Regions from separate parts of the Geodermatophilus arenarius genome, predicted to be linked through region 3. Evidence: riboswitches for the same ligand, from Rfam matches in the RefSeq annotation. Region 3 holds a riboswitch; each other region holds the start of a gene.
The links. A riboswitch is a leader RNA that binds a small molecule or an ion and turns the genes downstream of it on or off. The one in region 3 is predicted to bind cyclic di-AMP.
Positions count from the first base shown of each region.

Region 1: linked by a shared signal. The riboswitch ahead of ACFO3M_RS14420 (aggregation-promoting factor C-terminal-like domain-containing protein) and the one ahead of ACFO3M_RS20885 (transglycosylase family protein) in region 3 are both predicted to bind cyclic di-AMP.
Region 2: linked by a shared signal. The riboswitch ahead of ACFO3M_RS11805 (C40 family peptidase) and the one ahead of ACFO3M_RS20885 (transglycosylase family protein) in region 3 are both predicted to bind cyclic di-AMP.
Region 4: linked by a shared signal. The riboswitch ahead of ACFO3M_RS18480 (C40 family peptidase) and the one ahead of ACFO3M_RS20885 (transglycosylase family protein) in region 3 are both predicted to bind cyclic di-AMP.

Region 1 is NZ_JBHSGR010000015.1:63,756-67,151, reverse strand. It holds gene ACFO3M_RS14430 (SDR family NAD(P)-dependent oxidoreductase) at 1-19, opposite strand, end outside; gene ACFO3M_RS14425 (class I SAM-dependent methyltransferase) at 43-702, opposite strand; gene ACFO3M_RS14420 (aggregation-promoting factor C-terminal-like domain-containing protein) at 710-1,648, opposite strand; cyclic di-AMP (ydaO/yuaA leader) riboswitch at 1,890-2,050, opposite strand; gene ACFO3M_RS14415 (hypothetical protein) at 2,202-3,098, opposite strand; gene ACFO3M_RS14410 (LLM class flavin-dependent oxidoreductase) at 3,358-3,396, shown strand, end outside.
Region 2 is NZ_JBHSGR010000011.1:77,298-80,693, reverse strand. It holds gene ACFO3M_RS11820 (hypothetical protein) at 29-232, opposite strand; gene ACFO3M_RS11815 (PASTA domain-containing protein) at 352-936, opposite strand; gene ACFO3M_RS11810 (hypothetical protein) at 1,162-1,320, opposite strand; cyclic di-AMP (ydaO/yuaA leader) riboswitch at 1,723-1,807, shown strand; gene ACFO3M_RS11805 (C40 family peptidase) at 1,841-2,353, shown strand; gene ACFO3M_RS11800 (carbohydrate kinase family protein) at 2,412-3,329, shown strand.
Region 3 is NZ_JBHSGR010000030.1:14,194-17,589, reverse strand. It holds gene treZ (malto-oligosyltrehalose trehalohydrolase) at 1-622, opposite strand, end outside; gene ACFO3M_RS20885 (transglycosylase family protein) at 733-1,332, opposite strand; cyclic di-AMP (ydaO/yuaA leader) riboswitch at 1,336-1,470, opposite strand; gene treY (malto-oligosyltrehalose synthase) at 1,720-3,396, opposite strand, start outside.
Region 4 is NZ_JBHSGR010000023.1:12,079-15,474, reverse strand. It holds gene ACFO3M_RS18495 (transglycosylase domain-containing protein) at 1-261, shown strand, start outside; partial or broken gene ACFO3M_RS18490 (YhjD/YihY/BrkB family envelope integrity protein) at 288-1,103, opposite strand; gene ACFO3M_RS18485 (hypothetical protein) at 1,158-1,382, opposite strand; cyclic di-AMP (ydaO/yuaA leader) riboswitch at 1,577-1,709, shown strand; gene ACFO3M_RS18480 (C40 family peptidase) at 1,721-2,836, shown strand; gene ACFO3M_RS18475 (DUF3817 domain-containing protein) at 3,049-3,366, shown strand; gene ACFO3M_RS18470 (serine hydrolase domain-containing protein) at 3,382-3,396, shown strand, end outside.

The DNA.
Region 1 (3,396 bases), on a different contig from region 3:
TGAAGGCGTAGGGGCGCACGCGGCGACCGTATCCGGCGGCGCTCAGGGCAGCCGCCACACCGTCGTCCGGCGCAGCCCGGGCCCCTCCGTCTCGGGGACCTCGTACACCGCGGCCGACTCCAGCCGCTCGTGCGGGAGGTACGGGCGGCCGGGGTCGCCGACGAGCACCTCGCAGCCGCGGGCCCGCGCCCGGTCGAGGAAGGGCAGCACCCGCCCGGTCATCTCCCGGTCGTAGCAGACGTCCCCGGCGACGACGACGTCGACGGCGGGCGGCTCGCGGTCCAGCACGTCGCCGGTGACGCTGATGCCCGCGACGCCGTTGAGGCCGGCGTTGACGCCGACCGCCGTCCGGGAGAACGGGTCGACGTCGCTGGCCAGCACCCACCGGGCACCGGCGAGGACGGCGGCGACGGCCACCAGGCCGCTGCCCGACCCGAGGTCGAGCACCGTGCGGCCGGCGACGGTGGCGGGCTCGTCGAGCAGGTGGCGGGCCAGCGCCTGCCCGCCGGGCCAGGCGGCGGCCCAGAACGGCGGCTCCCCGCCCGCCCCGCCGGCCGCGGTCTCCATCGCCTCCCACAGGGCGACGACGTCGTCGGCGACGTGCAGCCGCACCTCGGGGACGAGCGAGGGCCGGCGCACCTGGGTGTGCGCGCGGACGAACCCCGCGGGCACCACCCGGGTGGCCGGCCCTCGATGGATCACGTGTCGATCAGTACCAGCCGGTGGCCTGGCTGTGCGCCCAGGCGTCGCACGGCGAGCCGTAGCGCTCCTCGATGTAGATCAGGCCGGCGTCGATCTGGCGGTAGCCGTCGGAGGTCTTGGCGATCCCGGTGCTGGCCCAGGTGGAGTCCAGGAACTGCGGGATGCCGTAGGCGGTGCTGGTGGGGTTCTGGGCGTTGGGGTTCCAGCCGCTCTCCTTGCCCCACAGCTTCTCCAGGCAGGAGAACTGCTCGCCGCTGCCGACCTTGCTCAGCGCGTAGTCCTTGAAGGAGCCGGAGGGCGCGGCGGGCGCGGCCTCCTCGGCGGCCTCCTCGGCGGCCTGCTCCTCGGCGGCCTGCTGCGCGGCGGCGGCCTCGGCGGCGGCCTGCGCCTCGGCGGCCTGGCGGGCGGCCTCCTGCTCCGCGGCGACGCGGGCGGCCACCTGCTCGGCGGCGACGCCGGCGGCCTCGGCCTCGGCGGCCTCGCGGTCGCGCTCGGCCTGCTCGGCGGCCAGCTGCGCGTGGGCGGCACCGGCCTCCTGCGCGCTGCGCTCGGCGCGCGAGGCGGCGATGTCGGCCAGCGACGTCAGGTCGGGGGCGGTCGCGGCCTGCTGCTCGGGGATGCCCAGCTCGTCGGCGACGCTGACCGCGGTGGCGGCGGGGTCGGTACCGGCGGAGGCGGCGGGGCCGCTGGTGGAGACGACGCCGACGATCAGCGCGCCGGCGGCGGCGGCGCCGAGCAGGAGGGCCGGGCGGCGCGGGCCCAGCGGCGGGCCGCCGCGGCGGAACAGGCGCCGGCGGGCGGGGGCCTCGGCGGCGTCCGCGACCGCGGGCAGCTCGCGGGTGGCGGTGCCGGCCGTGGTCTCGGCGGCGGTGTCGGGGGTGTCGGCGGTGGCGAGCTCGGCGGTCGCGGGGGCGTCGGCAGGCGTGTTCGGGACGTGGCGGGACATGAGGGGGTGAGGGCTCCGAGGGAGAGTGCGCGCGGCAGCGGGCCCGGAGGCGGACCTCGGGCATGCGCGTGCGGCGCGGGGCTACGGGTGTCGCGGACTACGGGGTCCCCGGCGACGTCGTCGCAGGGAGCGGCAGGGCAGGGGCGGCCGGCGTCAGGCGGACGCGGGAGCGCGGTGTGCGCGCGGGCAGCTGCACCTGCGGGCCGCTTCGGCCCGGAGGCGGGGCATGCGGGGACTCTCCGTTTCTTCCGTGAGCCGCCTACCGAGTTAGCTGACGGGTTCGGGCGGGAAGGAGCCCTACGCGCGCCGGGCCGGAGCTCGGCGGGCGCGATTCACCCCAGTACTGCGGTGGGTCCCCGGCTCGCGTCCACGGGCGCGGACACGACTCGGCGGCGTCCGGCCGGGCTCCCCAGGACGGGGACCTGACGACCAGCCGGACGCCAGCCACCGTACGGTCGTTACCGGTTCGTGACAACCGCCGGGGCCGGAGGTGCGGCCGTGACGGGTGGGGCGGACCCCCTCGTCCCGGAACCCGCCCCCGCGTCGCCGCTGGTCAGGAGGCCGCGGCCACCTCGGGCCGGCCGGGCCCGTGCAGCGGTGTCACGTCGGACACGTCCGTCCCGGACGACGCAGGACGCGACTCCGCCCGGAGTCCACCGGCGGACTCCTCCAGACGGGCCAGCCCCCGCTTGTCGCCGAGGGCGGGGACGTCGTCGGGCACGACGCCGGTGACGACGGCGAGCGCCTCGTCCAGCTGCCCGGTCAGCAGGCGCAGCCAGTCGCGCGCCCGGTCGCGCTCGTCGCGCAGGGGCTCGAGCTCGGCCTCGACGGCGTGCCGGCGCTCGAGCGCCTCGGCGTCGGCCCGCGCCCGTGCCGCGGCGGCCTCGCGGTCCCGCCGCTCGCGCTCCGCGGCGGCCGCCTCCTCCAGCCGGGCCGCCTCGAGGCCCGCGGCCTCGAGGACGGCGGCGGCCTCGCTGCGGGTCTGCTCGCGGGCGGCGAGCACCGCCTCGCGCATCTCGGCCACCCCGGACAGCCGGGCCTGCGCCTCGGCGAGCGCCTCGGCGCGGATCCGCCCGGCCTCCTCCTCGGCGGCGGCCGTCAGCGCGGCGGCCTCCTCCTCGGCCCGCCGCACGATCGCGGCCGCGTCCTCGGGGCCGGGCAGGCTCTGCCGCTCGCGGACCAGCTGGGCCAGCCGCCGGCGGGCGTTCTGCAGCTCGGCCGACGCGGCGGCGTAGCGGCTGAGCAGGTGCTCGTTCTCCCGGCGCAGGACCAGCAGCTCGGTCTCGGCCCAGGCGACGTAGTCGTCCACCTGCACGCGGTCGTAGCCGCGGACCGCCCCGGTGAACACCGGCCCGGTGCCCAGCAGGCCGTCGAGCCCACGTCCCGGAGGCGGCTCCGCGGTGCCGTCCCCGGTCCCGTCGGGAGCAGCTCCCCGTCCCCGCAGCGACATCCCGGTTCCCCCTCGGTGCGCCGTCCGATCCGGCCCCCCACCGGCGCGCCGGTCGGGGGTGATCACAGAGTTCCACCCGCCGGGTGCGGCCGGACGGGTCGACACGGACGCGCGCGGGGCGTCCGGACCGGTCGCGCCCGGACGTGCCGGGCCGGTCACCGAGCGCGGTCGAGAGGTCTCAGTACGGTCACGGAGGCGCCGGGAATGCCCGGCGGGGGCAGGTCGTTGGGCCGGGTACAGTAGTTGCACTCTCAACCACATGGAGCACGAGATGCAGTTCGGGGTCTTCACGGTCAGC
Region 2 (3,396 bases), on a different contig from region 3:
GTGGAGCCGGAGCACGGGCGCGCGCCGGTCAGTCCTCCGCCTGGCCCATCCCGGTGCCCTCGGCGGCGCCGGGGAAGCCGGGGCGGTCCCCGCTGCCCATGGGTCCCTGGGCAGCGCGGGGTCCCTGCTCGGGAGCGTCGTCGGCGACGCCGTTCTCGTCGGGGTGCTCACCGGGCAGCACGTGGTCGTCGGTGCGGCCGTCCGAGCCGCCGTTCGGCGGACCCTGGGTCATCGCGGACCTCCTCAGCCGTGCTCCGACCGGACGGCTGGGCTCACCCCGGTCGGGGCACGGGGTACCCGGCCCGCCGCCCCGGACACGGCTCGGGCGGTCGGCGTCCGCCCCGCGACGGGTCAGGGGCAGCTCTCCTCGAGCTTCACGACGCCGAGGTCGATCGTCCCCTCCGCCGCGCCGGTGACCCGCTGGCCGGCCGGGACGTTCTGCGTGCAGACCCTCCAGTTGGCGTCGAGCACCTGGTTGCGGGTGCCGAGCAGGTCGTGGGACAGGCTGAGGAAGACGCCGTTGGCCTGGATCAGGTCCTGGGCGTCCTGCAGGGTCATCCCGACCACCGACGGCATGGCGAAGTCGACCACCGGCGCGGCCGGCGTGGTCGGGGCCGGGGTGCTCGGGGCGGCGGTGGTGCTCGGCACGACGGCCGGCGGCGGTGCGCTGGAGACGGGCGGGACGGCCGGCTGGGGGCTGGAGGTCGCCGTCACGGTCTCGGTGACCGTCGTGGTGCTCGCGGCGGCGGTCGCCGCCTCGTCGTCGCCACCGCCGAGCGCGGCGCCGACGGTTGCGACGACGAGGACCAGCGCGAGGACGGCGAACCAGGGACGCAGGTAGACCGGCGTCTCCTTCTTCTCCGGAGGCGGGGGCAGGAAGCCGGGCAGGGGGCCCTGCGGCGGCTGCCAGGGCTGGCCGGGCGGCGGTTGGGTCATGGGGACACCCCGTCGTGCTGGAGGGACCCGCGGCGGGTGCAGTCGCACCGCCGTCGCGGGAGGAACCGCGGGAGCGTGCCACGGCGGGACGGTGCTCCCCGGGACGTCCGGCACGGCGTCGTAGCGGGACGGTCACGAAGTGCCCCGGTCGCCTCGCCGGTCCCCCCGGACACGCCGCGGCCCCCGTCCTGGGTGGGGGACGGGGGCCGCGGTCGCGCTCGCAGGTCAGTAGCCGCGACCGGCCTGACCCTTGCCGCCCTTCGCGTTCTTGGCCTGGAAGTCGCGGATGAACTGCTTGATCTTGGCCTGGTTCTGCGGCTTCCGGAGCTCCTGGACGACCTTGGCGGCGACGCCCGAGGCGATCAGGTTCCTCATCATGCCCATGGGGGGACTCCCTCCTCTCGACTGCTGGTTCCGGTGCCCCGTCAACGGGCGGCGCAACCGTCGCGATCCCCGGGGCTTCCCCGCTCCCGTCGTGGTGGGCCGCTGACGCGCTGTGCGGACGCACCGCTGCGCCCTTTCTCGTCCGCCCCGGCGTGTCGGCGCCTGCGTGTCGGAGGTCGAGCGGCGGAGGGAACGGCTCCTGCGCTGGTGGGACGGGCGATTCGGATCCGCGGCCCGCGTCAAGTCCGCGGCTCGCGGCCGGGCGTGGCGCGGATGCGATCCGGTTGAACGCTGCAACACCCCTCCCTACCGTCGTCGCGGTCCGGCCGGCCCTCAGTCACCTCCCGTGTGACACCCGCCGGACACGCCGAACCAGGCGGCCGGCAGCCGGCCGGCGCCCGGACCGGGGACCCACGTGAGCACTGGGGTGAAGCGCGCTCCGTCGCGCCGGGCGACTCCTCCGCCCGAACCCGTCAGCTAACCCGGTAGGCGGTCGCGGAGAACAGGAGAACCGTCGTCGATGACGACTGCACGCACGTCCACCGCCCGTCGTTCGTTCCGCGGCATCGCCGTCGCGGCCATCGCCGGAGCCGGCATCGCCCTCTCACCCCTCCCGGCGTCGGCCGCCGCGGGCGACGGGGGTACCGCGACGGTCGCCGCCGCACCGGCGGCCGCTCCCAACGGCGCGGCCCAGACCGCCGTCGACACCGCCCTGGCCCAGGTCGGTGACCCGTACGTGTACGGCGCCACCGGCCCGAACTCGTTCGACTGCTCGGGCCTGACCAGCTACAGCTACCAGGCGGCGGGCGTCTCGATCCCGCGCACCTCGAAGGCCCAGTCGACGTTCGGCACCCCGGTGGCGAAGGCCGACCTGCAGCCGGGCGACCTGGTGTTCTTCTACAGCCCCGTGTCGCACGTGGGCATGTACATCGGCAACGGCCAGATGGTCCACGCCTCGACCGCCGGCAAGCCGGTGGCCGTCGTGAGCCTGGACTCGATGCCGGAGTACGTGGGCGCGCGCCGCGTCGCCTGACGCGCGGAACGGTGTCCCCGGCCGGCTCGCCCGGCCGGGGGCACCGAACCGTCCTCGGGTGGTGTCCGCCGGCGATCCCGCCTGGCCGCGGCCGGCCGGCCCCGGGCCGGTGGTGGCGGTGGGCAAGCTCGTCGCCGACCAGCTGCTCGAGCTGTCCGCGCCGCTGGTGGCCGGCGGCCAGCAGCGGGTCGAGCGGACGACGACGGCCGGCGGCGCCCCCGCCAACGTCACCGCCGGCGTGGCCCGCCTAGGTGCGCCGGCGCGGTTCGCGGGCTGGGCCGGCGCCGACCCGCTGGCCGACGGGCTGCTGGCCGGTCTCGCTCGGAGGGGCGTCGAGCTCGCGGTGGTCCGCCGCGGGCGCGCGCCGCTGTCGACGGTGCTCGTGCATGCCGACGGCGAGCGCACGGTGCTGACCGACCGCGGCGAGGGCGGCCTGGAGCCGGCCGACGTCCGGCCGGAGTGGTTCGCCGGCGCCGCCGTCGTCCACCTCGACGGCTACGACCTGCTGCGCTTCCCCGATGCGGTGCGGGCCGCGGCCGGCACGGCGCACGACCTCGGCGTGCCGGTGAGCGCGGACGTCGCCGCGGCCGCCCGGATCGAGCGACACGGTGCCGATGGCTACGTGGAGCTGCTCGCCGGGCTGCGTCCGGACGTGCTCTGCTGCGACGCCGCGGAGGCCACGGCCCTGGGCCTGGACAGCGCCCTGCCCACCTGGGCGCCGCCGCTGGTGCTGGTGCACGCCGGCGCCCGGCCGACCCGGGTCGTCACGGCGGCGGGCACGGTGGAGGTCCCGGTGGAGCCGCTGCCGGCGGGCGGACCGCGCGACACGACAGGCTGCGGGGACGCGTTCGCGGCCGGGCTGCTGACCGGCTGGCGCGCGGGCGTGCCCGTGCTGGACGCCGTCCGGACCGGCCACGCGGCGGCCGCCGTGGTGGCGGGTGTGGTCGGCGGTCAGCCGCCACTGTCAGGCGCCTGACCTGGGAATTCGTGCTGCGAGAGGCCGCCGGACCGGCTGGACTTCGATCATGTGTTCGGGTGAGCCG
Region 3 (3,396 bases):
CGCCGCCCTCCGAGAAGATCGGCATGAACAGGGGCAGGTAGTTCCCCGACGGGCCCAGGTGGTTGTAGACGACGTCCTGGATGACGCCGATCCCGCGCTGGTGGCAGGCGTCGACGAACCGCTGGTAGGCCGCGGGGCCGCCGTAGCTCTCCTGCACCGTGTACCAGAGGACGCCGTCGTAGCCCCAGTTGTGCGTGCCGTCGAAGCCGTTGACCGGCAGCAGCTCGACGAAGTCGACGCCGAGGTCGGCGAGGTGGCCCAGCCGGTCGATGGCCGAGTCGAGGGTGCCCTCGGGCGTGAACGTGCCGACGTGCAGCTCGTAGACGACGCCGCCGGCGAGCGGGCGCCCGGTCCAGGCGGTGTCGCCCCAGGCGTACGCCGACGGGTCGAACCGGCGGGACAGGCCGTGCACGCCGTCGGGCTGGCGACGCGAGCGCGGGTCGGGGCGCGGCGTGTCGTCGTCGCCGAGCAGGTAGCCGTAGTCGGACTCCGGGCCGGCCTCGACCTCGGCCCGCCACCAGCCGTCGTCGTCGCGGCGCATGTCGTGCACCGTGCCGTCGACCTGCAGGCGCACACGCTCGGGCACGGGCGCCCAGACGGCGAACTCGACGGGTGCGGACATGCGGGGGCCTCCCAGCGGTAGTGCGGCTGACCGGTCCCTCTTGCCCGCTGCGGGCGCGGTCAACCGCGAGCGGCAGCCGGGGGAGCGGGTCCCCCGGCTGCCGCCCCGGGTCACGGCAGCTGCAGGACCTGCCCGACGTGGATGACGTCCGGGTCGCTGACGGTGCCGCTGTTGGCCGACCAGAGGGCCTTCCAGCCGCCCTCGACGCCCTGGTCCCGGGCGATCGTGCCCAGCGTGTCGCCGGACCGCACGGTGTACGAGCCGCCGGACGCCCCGGCGGCGGACTCCCCGGCCCGGGCGGCCGTGTCCGGCTCGGCCGGCGCGGGCGCGGCGGCGGGCTCAGCGGCCGGCGAGCCGGCCTCCGGGGCGCCCGGGTCCAGGCCCTTGCCGCAGGTGGGCCAGGCGCCCGGGCCCTGGACGTCGAGCGTGCGCTCGGCGACGGCGATCTGCTGTGCCTTGGTGGCCAGGTCGGCGCGCGCGGCGTACTCGGTGCCGCCGAAGGCCGCCCAGGTGGACTGGCTGAACTGCAGGCCGCCGTAGTAGCCGTTGCCGGTGTTGATGCTCCAGTTGCCGCTGGACTCGCACTGGGCGACGGCGTCCCAGTCGTTGGGAGCGGCGGCCGAGGCCGGGCCGGCGGTGACGCCGATCGCGGCCGCGGCCACGCCGGTCGTCACGAGGGCACGGCGGAGCAGGGACGTGGACGTGCGCATGGGGGATCTCCGATCCGCCGCCTGCGAGGTGAGCTGTCGGGTTCGGAGCGATCGGTGCCCCGGCCGCACGGCGTGCGGCTTCACCCCGAGGCGCTGCGTCCGGTCCCCCCGTGACCGCGGTGCAGGCGCCGAAGTGGGTCCCCCACCCCCGTCCTGGCTGTGCTCGAGGAACGGAGCCCGGCGGACGGGGTTCGGCGGACCGGCTCCGGCACGCGGCAGTCGGTTGGCCCGCGTGCGGTCGCAAAGGTAACGGGAGCATCACGAGACGGCACACCGGCACCACCCGTCACGGCGTGTCGCCCGGCCCGTGCCGGGCGGCGCGCACGAGATCGCCGGCAGGGGCCGCAGGTCACGGCGGCGCCGGCAGGCGCCGCCGTGACCTCCGTCTCAGTTCCGGACGAGCAGGGCCACCGGCAGCCGGGCCAGCAGCTCGCCGACGGGCGCTCCGCCGGCGTCGGAGACGACCCGCGTGCCGGTGAGCACGTCGCGCCACGCACCGGTCGGCAGCGTCAGCGCGGTGTCGCCCCAGCCGGTGGCGGCCAGCGCCACCGGCAGCCGGGTCGCCACGGTCACCGCGCCGCCCTGCTCCCCGGACCCACGGTCGAAGGCGACGACGTGCTGCGCGGCGGACCCGGTGGCCGCCACGGGGGTGTAGCCGGTGAACAGCTCCGGGGAGTCCCGCCGCAGCCGCAGCGCCCGCGAGACGACGAGCAGCTTGGCCGCGCCGGTGTCGTCGACCTCCGGCACCTCCCCGCCGTCGAGCCGGGCCAGCAGCGCGCGCCGCTCGTCGTAGTCGACCGGGCGGCGGTTGTCGGGGTCGACGAGCGAGTGGTCCCACAGCTCGGTGCCCTGGTAGACGTCCGGGACGCCGGGCATCGTCAGCTGCAGCAGCTTCTGCGCCAGCCCGTTGGACCGGCCCGCCGGGCCGATCCGCGCGACGAAGGCCTCGATCTCGCGGTTCGTGGCCTCGTCGTCGTAGGCGGCGTCGACCATCGCGTGCAGCTGCGCCTCGAACGCCTCGTCGACGTCGGTCCACGTCGTCGACTGCCCGGCCTCCCGGGCCGCCTTCTCCGCGTAGGCGTGCGCCCGCTCGCGGGACAGCGGCCACGCGCCGACCAGGTTCTGCCACACCAGGTGCGCCAGCGGCCGGTCGGGCAGCGGGTGGCGGGACAGCCAGCCGCGGACCAGGTCCGCCCACTCCGTCGGCACCTCGGCGAGGACGGCCAGGCGCGCCCGGGTGTCCTCGCTGCGCTTGGTGTCGTGCGTGGTGAGCGTCGTCATCGACTCCGGCTTGCGCTCCAGCCGCCGCGCCTGCGCCTCGTGGAACTCCTCCGGGGTGCTGCCGAAGCGCGCCGGGTCGCCGCCGACCTCGTTGAGCACCACGAACCGCGCCCACCGGTAGTAGGCGCTGTCCTCGACGCCCTTGGCCATCACCGGGCCGCTGGTCTGCTCGAACCGGGTGGCCGCCTCGGTGCCGGCCTGCGCCAGGACCGGGTGCAGCGTGTCGACCGCGGCGACCAGGTCGGGACGGCGGTCGCGGACGTCGCCCACGGCGGCGTCGAGGTGCTCGCGGCCGTCGGGCAGGTAGGTGCGGTAGACGGAGAAGGAGGCCAGCAGCTCGGCCAGCGCCTCCTTCTCCGTCTCCACGTCGACGCCCGGCAGCTCGCCGATGACGCGCACCAGCCGGGCGACCTCCGAGCCGAGGATCCCGTCGGTCACCTCGCGCTTGCAGTCGTGCACCAGCTGCCCGTAGTCGACCGCCCGGCCGGACAGCTCGGTGTCCAGCGCGGTCAGCGCCGCCTCGCCGGCCGGGTCGACCAGGACGTCGCCGACCTCGGCCAGCGCGTCGTAGCCGGTGGTGCCGGCCGCCCGCCAGCTCTCCGGCAGGTCCTCACCGGGCTCGAGGATCTTCTCGACCACCGTCCACCGGCCGCCCGACGCCTCGGCCAGCCGGTCCAGGTACTCCTTGGGGTCGGCCAGGCCGTCGGGGTGGTCGATGCGCAGCCCGTCGACGGCGCCGTCGGTCACCAGCCGCAGCACCAGCTCGTGGGTGGCCCGGAAGAC
Region 4 (3,396 bases), on a different contig from region 3:
CCGGCGCCCGAGCCCGCGCCCCCCACGGAGCCGGCGCCCGCGCCCCCGACCGGGCCGCCGCCCGCGCCCGGGACGAGGCCGCCGACGACGTCCCCGCCGACGTCCCCGCCGCCGCCCCCGGCGCCGGAGCCGCCCCAGACGCCGGAGCCGCCGCCACCGGCCACGGAGCCGCCGACCGCACCGGCCACGCCGCCGCCCCCGCCCGCCGCGCCCGCCACGGAGGCCCCGCCGCCCGGCTCCCCCTGGCGGCCGACGGCCTGACGCCGCCCCAGCCGCGCGTCGAGGGACTGGGTGAGCAGCCACCCGGCCAGCAGGACCAGGTGCAGCAGGAACAGCCACAGGCCGATGGCGACCACCGCACCGACGACCACCAGGCCGCCGAAGGGCGCGCCGAGGTCCAGGGGCAGCGACAGGAACAGCACGAAGCCCTGCAGGAAGCCGGACAGGCAGGCCGCGGTGAACAGCGCGCCGCTGACCAGCGCGCCCCACCGGCGCCGGCCGCCGGCCACCACGCCGTAGCCCCAGAGGATGGGCACGGTCAGCACGAACAGCACCGAGTAGTAGCCGACGGCGAACCGCCCGATCAGGGGCCCGGCGCCGTCCTCGCGGGCCAGGTCGGCCATGGCCGTGGCGGCCAGCAGCAGCGGGTACAGCAGCAGGGGCGTCACCACGACCAGGGGCAGCGTGAGCAGCCGGCCCCGCCAGCCGGTGAGGTTCTCCCGCCGCTGGCTGAACCGCATCAGCGCCCGCCGCAGCCCCTCGCCGTACAGCGACAGCGGCAGCAGCGCCAGCGCGAACCCCAGCAGGTCCAGCCGGACGCCGGCGTCGACCAGCCGGGCCACCGCGTCCGGCGCGCCCAGTGACTCCGGCAGCAGCTCGGCCAGCCGCTCGCTGCGCCCGCGGACCTCCCCGGCCGAGGTGGCCAGCGCGGTCAGCCGGACGGAGACCAGCACCAGCGGCACCACCGCGATGCCGGCGTAGAAGGTCAGGCCCGCGCCGATCAGCGCGAGGTCACGGCCGCGCAGCAGGCGCCGGGCACCGGCCAGCAGCGCGCGCGTCTCGACCCGCAACCGGGCCGCCGTCCACCTGCGTGCCGGGCTCACCCGCCCATGCCACCAGTCCCGGCGGCCCGGCGCCCGCCGGGGACCGGACGGCGCTCAGTCGTCGGTGCTCGCGTCGTCGGTGGTGGGGGCGTCGTTGCCCGGGTTCTGGCCGGTCTCCTGGCAACTGGCGTCGTTCTCGTTGCTGGCGTTGCCGCCGGCGGAGTCGCAGTTGGTCGGGCCGCGGGAGAAGTCGGTGTTGTCGCCACAGGCGACCAGGGAGCCGAGCAGGGCGAGCACGACGAGCGGCCGGGCCAGGCGCATCCGCGTGGAAGAGGACATGCAGCAATCGGTACACGTCCCCACGGCCGCGCAAACCGGCGGGGGTCGGGAACCTCCCGGAGTCGCCTGGTCACCGTCCGTGACTGATGTAATTACACCGGGGTGATTGTCACACGCCGGTCACGGACCTTACGCTGAGTGTGTCCAACGGGGCGCTCCGTCACCAGTCCGGGTGACACCCCGTGGACGCCGTCGAGCCGGTCCTCCCGCAGCGGAGACCGGGCCGGGGACCCATCGCAGTCCTGGGGTGTAGCGCGTGTCCGCACGCGCCGGGCGACTCCACGCCCGAACCCGTCAGCTAACCCGGTAGGCGGCCTGGGAGAAGGAGAGACCGCCGCGTGGCGTCCCTGCGCACGTCCGTCCCCGGCACGCCCGCGACCGGCCGCGGCCGCCGCGCCGCCCTCGCGCTCGTCGGCGCCCTCGGCATCGGTCTCGGGCTGGGGGCCGTCCCGGCGCCGGCCCGGGCGGAGGAGCCGACGTCGGCCGCCGAGGCCGCGCAGCTGGTCGCCGCCCGGGGCCACGAGCTCGAGGCCGTCACCGAGCAGTTCAACGAGGCCCGCGAGGCGCTCGTCGCCCAGCAGGCCGCCGCCGACGCCGCCGCCGCGCAGCTGGCCGCCGCCCAGGCCGCCGTGGACACCGCGCGGCAGCAGGTGATCGGGATCGCCCGGTCGGCCTACACCGGCGACAGCATGGGCTCGCTGCAGGCGCTCATGACCAGCGAGGACGCCGACGAGTTCGTCAACCGCGTCACCCTGCTGCAGGGCGTCGCCGGTTACCAGGGCGAGCTGCTCGGCCAGGCCGCGGCCGCCACCGAGACCGCCACCGCCGCGCAGGCCGCCGCCGCCGAGGCCGCCGCCGAGGCGCAGCGCCAGTACGACGCCGTCGCCGCCCAGCAGGCAGACCTCGAGGCGCAGATCGCCGCCTACCAGACCGACTACGCCCGGCTGAGCGCCGAGGAGCGGCGCGCCGCCCTCGAGGCCGCCGCCGCGGCGCACGCCGCCGAGGACTCCCGCGCCAGCCGCGACGAGGAGCGCGAGGACACTGCGTCGTCCTCCGCGTCCTCCTCCGCCGAGGAGCCGGCCGCGGCGGCCGCGCCGGCCAGCGGCGTCGCCGGGACCGTCGTCGCCACCGCCATGGCCCAGCGCGGCAAGCCCTACGTGTGGGCGGCCGCCGGCCCGAGCTCGTTCGACTGCTCCGGCCTCACCCAGTACGCCTTCCGCGCCGCGGGGATCAGCCTCCCGCACTCCAGCAGGATGCAGTCGACGATGGGCACCGCGGTCTCCCGCGCGAACCTGCAGCCCGGTGACCTGGTCTTCTTCTACAGCCCGGTGAGCCACGTCGGCATCTACATCGGCAACGGCCAGATGGTGCACGCGCCGACGTCGGGCGACGTCGTCAAGGTCGCCAGCATCGACGCGATGGGCGGCTACGCCGGCGCCCGCCGCATCGGCTGACGCGGGTCGCGCCTCAGCCGGGGCAGCGCCGCGGCCACCGGGTCCGGCCGCAGGTCGGCCAGCCGGCGCAGCAGGACCGGACGGGACCCCCGCTGCGCCGGACCCCGCACGACCCGACCCTGCCACGCACCTCACACCCCGCGACCGGGACGCCGGCGCCCGCTGCCGCGTTGACCCTCCGGAACCGCCCCCGACCCGAGGACCGCGCACCGATGAACCCCCGCACCGTCGCCCTGGCCTTCCGCGTCGTCGCCGTCGCCGAGGCCCTCTCCTGGATCGGCCTGCTGGCCGGCATGTACGTCAAGTACGTGCCGGAGACCTCGGAGGCCGGCGTCCAGGTGTTCGGGCCGGTCCACGGCGCGGTGTTCATCGCCTACGTGGTCGTGGCGCTGGTCGCCGCGCGGGTGCTCGGCTGGTCCCGGTGGACGACGCTGCTCGCGCTGGCCGCCTCCATCCCGCCGCTGGTCACCGTGGTGTTCGAGCGCTGGGCCGGGCGCACCGGGCGGCTGGCGGCGCCCGTCCGCGCCTGACCTACCGTTCCGGTCATGCCGGAGCCCGTG